Linked DNA regions of Deinococcus aerius. The protein of the gene in region 1 interacts with the protein of each later gene in a pairwise test. Links are inferred from orthologs where the notes say so. Each region holds a gene or a part of one and is shown on either strand. Other genes may lie near its edges.

Region 1 (2,920 bases):
GTCCACCCGCTTGGGCTGGCGCTGGAGGACGGCGTAGGCCCGGGGCAGCGCCTCCGCACTGCGTCCCGCCAGCGTCATGGCCTGGGCCAGCCGGAACTGGGCGTCCACGTCGTTGGGTTCGAGCGCCACAACCTGCGTCAGGGTGGTGCTGAGCCCCGCGAAGTCCCCGGCGCGGGTCTGCTCGGCGGCGAGCGCCTCCAGCACCTGCCGCTCGCTGGCGGGTCCGGCCTTGCCCTGGGCGAGCGTGGCTGCCTGCCCGTAAAACCTCAGCGCGTCCGCATAGCGCTTCTCACGGGTGGCAATCACGCCGAGGTTGTACGGTGCCTCATAGCGGTCCGGGGCCAGCGTGGCGAGCTGCGTGAACTCGAAGGCCGCTCCCTTGAGATTCCCCAGCGCGAGCAGCGTGAGGCCCAGCCCGAAGTGCGGCTCCGGCTGCGCGTAATTCTGCGCGATCAACCCCTCGAACAGCGTGCGCGCCTGCGGGAGTTGCCCCGCATTCAGGGCGGCCCGCGCCCGCGCGAGTTGGGCCTGCTGCGGCTGCGTCAGCGGCGTGACGGGTACGGGGGGCGTGGTGGCCGCGGGCTTGTCGGGGGTAGCGGATGGAGTGGGAGTTCCCGGAACAGCCGGGACCTTGGGGAGAGCAGGTGTGCCGGTCTGGTTGAGAGTGTTCTGGACGGAGATCGCCGCCGACGTGTCGAGCAGCGTCTGCGCCGAGGCGGCAGGCGTGCCCGCCAGCAGCAGGCCGAGCAGCACCTTGAGATTACGTTGATTCACCGGGGGCCTCCAGGGGGGGGAGAACGTGAACAGGGTAGGCGAGACGTTCTTGCTGAACCCTTACGCGCCTTCTTGCTCTGCGCTGGGTGCCGTAATTCTGTCACGCCCCGCGGCAAGCTGGACAGGAAGAGGTTGGGGCTGCCTCACAAGCCTTACGAAGTGGGCAAGGAAAAACCTCCAGTGGGGGAGGTCTCTTGGTTGGAGGGGGTTAGGCGGGAATGCCTATGGCCGCACCGGGCCGCTTGAGCGCCAGTTGTCCGCAGGCTGCCCCCGCATCTTTCCCGCGCGAGCGGCGCACACTCACGTCCACGCCCCGCGCCTCCAGCACGTCGTAGAACGCCTGAATCTGTTCCTCGGTGCTGCTCTCGAAGCCCGAGCCGTCCCAAGGATTCATCGGGATCAGGTTGACGTGGCTCACGAGTCCCTTCAGCAGGTCGGCGAGCATTTCCGCCTGCCACAGGTGGTCGTTCACCCCGCGCAGCATGGTGTATTCCAGCGTCACGCGCCGCCCCGTCACTGACTGGTAATCACGGGCGGCAGCCATGATTTCCTCGATGGAGTTCGCCGCACCGGTCGGGATGATGCGCCGCCGCGTTTCCTCGTCCGGGGCATGCAGGCTGATCGCCAGCTTGATGCCCAGATCGTCCTCGGCGGCGAGTTGCCGGATGCCCTTGGCGATCCCCACGGTGGAGAGGGTCACCCGGCGCTTGCTCATGCCCAGCGCCTGCGGGTGCAGCAGGATGCGGGCGGCCTGCATGGTGTTCGCGTAGTTCAGCATGGCCTCGCCCATGCCCATGAAGACCAAGTTGCGGATCTCGCGCGGGCCGATCCCCTCGCCGCCCGCTACGGCGAGCACCTGCGCGACGATCTCGCCCGGCGTCAGGTTGCGCCCGAAGCCCATCGCCCCCGTCGCGCAGAAGGCGCAGCGGGCGGGGCACCCCACCATCGTGGACACGCAGATCGTCTTGCGGTCGAGGTAGGGCATGTAGACGGCCTCCATCTGGCGGCCGTCGTTGAGCGTAAAGAGGTATTTGACCGAACCGTCCGAGCTGCGGACGGTCTCGATCTCCTTAAAGGGGTTCAGGGTATAGCGCGCGGCGAGGTCGGCGCGAGCCTCCGCCGGAAGGTTCGTCATGGCGCCAAAGGTCCCCACGCCCTGCACGAAGACCCACTCCAGCAGTTGCCGCCGCCGGAAGCCCTCCAGCGGGTACAGGTCAGGGTGAAGGTCGAGGAGAAGCTGCATCAGGAAAGTTTAGCGCGTGGGCGGGTTCGGGGGGGAGGGAAGGGCACGTTCGATGAGGGAGGATGTCTCTGTGGCCGGGACTCAGCGGGCACCCCAACGCCGACGTTTTACCCTGAACCTGTGGCGACCGCCGACCCCAACCTTAGCGTCCTGACCGCGATGATCACCCCCGCCGTGCTCATCAGCGGCGCGGGCACGCTCCTGATGAGCACGAGTACCCGGCTCGGGCGGACGACCGACCGGGTGCGGCATCTCACCGCGCGCTTCAAGGTCCTCGTGAGCGAGAGCGGCCAGCTTGAACCCCTCGCGCGCGAGGAAAAGCGCATGATCATCCGCCAGCTTCCGCGTCTCGCCCGCCGCACCCGCATCATCCAGCGGGCGATGACGGCGCTGTACGTGGCGGTCGCCCTGCTCGTGCTGACGAGCATTCTCATTGGGTCAGGCGCTTTATTCGGCGCAGCGTTCGGTCTGGCTCCGGTCATTCTCGCCATTCTGGGCGCGGCCTCCCTCGCCTATGGGGCGCTCCTCCTGAGCTTTGAGACGCGGCTGAGTGCGCGCACTACGCATGAGGAAATGCAGTTTTTGGTTGACCTGGGGCGGCATTACGCCACCCTCTACAGCGAGGAGGCGGGGCGGGTGGCGCGCGAAGTGTAGGCCATAACAGCAAAGCCCCCACCCGTCTCCGAGTGGGGGGTCTTTGAACTTGCCTACGCTCAGTCAGCGTAGCCGGGAATGGTCGGCGTGCTGCCCGGTCGCGTATCGTCGTACCGCTGGGTGCCGGTGACCGAGTCGGGGCTGCGCCCCTCCTCGCCGTACTTCTCCAGGGTGCGGTCGTCGGCGACCTGCATCTCGCGGACGGTCATGAGACCCGTTCCAGCGGGGATCAGCTTGCCGAGAATGACG
Region 2 (2,922 bases), on another replicon or contig:
TCCCCCGTGCCCGGCCCGCTCAGGGCATCAGAACGGTGTCGATGACGTGGATGATCCCGTTACTCGCGCGGATGTCGGCACGGGTGACCGTCGCGTCGTTGATCCTGACCGTGTTGCCGCTCGCGGTGATGTTCAGGGTCCCGCCGCTCGCGGTCGTCGCGCTGCTCAGGCCACTGACTTGGGCCGCCGTCACCCGGCCCGGCACCACGTGGTACAGCAGCAGGGCGCGGAGCTGCTCGCGGTTGTTCAGCAGGGCGGTGAGCTGATCCTGCGGCACCTTGGCGAAGGCCGCGTTGGTGGGCGCGAAGACGGTGTACGGCCCGGGGCCGCTCAGCGTCTCCACCAGCCCGGCCGCCTGCACCGCCGACAGCAGGGTGCTGAAGTTGGGGTCGTTCGCCACGATGGCCGCGATGGTGTTGCCCGTCGGGACGGCGCTGCCGCCTCCCGCCAGAGCCACCGAGGACACCAGCAGGGCCGCCGACACGATTACCTTACGCATCTTCAATCCTCCTGATCAGGAACATCAAAAGGTGGCCTTGACTTGAAGCGCGCCTCGTCCGGACATGCTTCAAGCCCCGCTCGTCTTCAGTCAATCCGGGAAGATTACGGACCTGTTCCCAGCTCGACAATGGGATCGTAAAAGTCGGGGAAAAGCGATTGAGTACGCCGCCGTACAATGAGGCCAGGCTAAAGTGTTGAGGGCTACAAAGGTGTGGGGCCCTGTTTCCAGTGGTCAGCCCAGTTTCAACGGTTTTCCTGGGCTTGGCTTTCGCAAAACCGCTTCAAGGCAGACCGTTTTAATCCTTCCCTGGAGAGGGCGTGAACGGGCACGCTGCCCCAACGCAACCGCCCCGTCCCCTGGACAACGTGTCCGCCCACCGGTTTCCCTCTCACAAGCCGAAAAAACCACCCCCGCGCGGAGGGTGGTTGGAAGAGACGCCGTGACGCGGGGGCTCAGTCGCGCCCGACATTCCGCAGGAACGCGGGGATGTCGTAGTCCTTGGGGTCGTAGGAGCTGCCGCCCTGACCGCGCACCGGGCGCACGATGGTGTCGATGCTCGTGCCGCGGCTGCCCGACTTGCCCATGCCCAGGCTCAGGCCGCTGGGGAAGGCGCCCTCGCCGAAGCCGGTGGCGATCACGGTGACGCGCACCTCGTCGCCCGCCGCCTCGTCCGGCGTGATGCCGAAGAGGATGTCGGGGTCCTCGAAGCCGGTGGCGTCGCGGATCTTCTCCACGATCTCGTTCGCGTCCGTCATGGAGAGGTCGTAGCCGCCCGTCACGTTGATCAGGATGCGGCGCGCCCCCTCGATGCCGCGCTCCAGCAGCGGCGAGTGGATGGCGCTCATGGCGGCCTCGTCGGCGACCTTCTCGCCCCGGCCCGCGCCGATGCCCATCAGGACCGTGCCCGAGTTGGAGAGCATATTCCGCACGTCCGCGAAGTCGAGGTTGATCATGCCCTCGACGTTGATCACGTCGCTGATCCCCTTGACCCCGTAGTACAGCACCCGGTCGGCGATGAGGAACGCCTCGCGGAACGAGACCTTCTTGTCCACGGCGGTGAGCAGCTTCTCGTTGTTCACCACGATCATGCCGTCCACGCGCTCCGTGAGCTTGTTGATGCCGTCCTCGGCCACCCGGGCGCGCTTGGGTCCCTCGAACTTGAAGGGCCGGGTCACGATGGCGACCGTCAGGATGCCCATCTCGCGGGCGATCTCGGCGACCACCGGGGCGCTGCCCGTGCCGGTGCCGCCGCCCATCCCGGCGGTGATAAACAGCATGTCGGTGCCGTCGAGGTACTCCTTGATGCGCTCGCGGTCCTCCAGGGCGGCCTTTTCCCCCACCTCGGGGTCGGCCCCGGCGCCCAGACCGCGGGTCAGGCGGTCCCCGAGCTGAATGCGGACCTCGGCGTGGCTCTTGGCGAGCACCTGCGCGTCGGTGTTCCCCGCGACGAACTCGACGCCCTCGAGTCCCGATTCGATCATGCGGTTCACCGCATTGTTTCCCGCCCCGCCCAAGCCAATCACGCGAATTCTGGCCGCTTGCATCATGTCTCCTTCACGCGGCGCACCCTTGGCGGTGCCCACGAATCATGCGGTGTAGTTTAACGCAGGATACCCGCCACGTCCCCCCGGGGGAAGGGTCGGGTCCTCCTGCGCCCCGGCCTCACCGCTAAACCGGTTACAGCCAGTCCTTGAAAATGCCCCGCACGCGGTCCATAAAGGTGCCGCTGCTCTTGTCCTTCTCCTTCTTGGGCGCGGCGGCGGGCGCCGGGTTGGGCGCGACCACCGTGACCTCGGGCTGTGGGCTCCCCTTGCTCACCGGGGCGGGAGCCGGCGCGGGCTCCGGTTCCTGGAACACTGAGACGGGCACCTTGCCGTCCTGGCCGATCCCGTACAGCACCAGGCCGACGCCGCTGGAGTGCGCCGGGCCGCTCACGATGTCGGTGAGCCCCCCGATCCCGCGCGGGCGCCCCAGCCGGACGGGCAGCCGGAAGCGGTCGCGGGCGAGGTCCGTCGTGCCGCGCAGCAGGCTGGCCCCGCCCGTCAGCACCACACCCTGCGCCACGAGTTCCACCGGGCCGAGCGCCTGATCGATCTCGTCGCGGACCATGCCGAAGATTTCCGACAGACGCGGCTTGATGATGCGTGACAGTTCAAAGGCGCTGATCGCGTGCGTGGAGCCGTTCGAGGAGGTGATCTCCAGCGTGAGGTCGGGGTCGGCGAGTTCGGGGATGGCGGCCCCGTACTTGCGCTTGACGTTCTCGGCCTCCTCGTGCGGGATCTTGAGGATCTGCGCGAGGTCGGCGGTCACGTGCTCGCCGCCGAGGGGAATGCACGCCGAGTGCGCGAGGTTGCCGCGCTTGAACACGCCCACGTCGGTCGTGCCGCCGCCCATGTCGATCACGATGACGGTCTGCGCCT

Evidence for each region. The genes of interacting proteins can lie anywhere in the genome.
Region 2: the proteins of rlmN (region 1) and ftsZ interact in binary tests that used the Escherichia coli proteins (3 or more experiments, as listed by UniProt). The link is inferred for Deinococcus aerius from one-to-one orthologs.

What each region holds. Positions count from the first base shown.
Region 1 is NZ_BFAG01000017.1:60,379-63,298, forward strand. It holds rlmN (dual-specificity RNA methyltransferase RlmN), read right to left. Parts: upstream 2,018-2,920; coding sequence 983-2,017; downstream 1-982. Other genes in the region: DAERI_RS19410 (tetratricopeptide repeat protein), read right to left, coding at 1-774; DAERI_RS19420 (DUF2721 domain-containing protein), read left to right, coding at 2,177-2,671; DAERI_RS19425 (DNA-directed RNA polymerase subunit beta'), read right to left, coding at 2,731-2,920.
Region 2 is NZ_BFAG01000004.1:134,357-137,278, reverse strand. It holds ftsZ (cell division protein FtsZ), read right to left. Parts: upstream 2,047-2,922; coding sequence 955-2,046; downstream 1-954. Other genes in the region: ftsA (cell division protein FtsA), read right to left, coding at 2,180-2,922; DAERI_RS07515 (fasciclin domain-containing protein), read right to left, coding at 20-499. UniProt on the Escherichia coli protein: Essential cell division protein that forms a contractile ring structure (Z ring) at the future cell division site. The regulation of the ring assembly controls the timing and the location of cell division.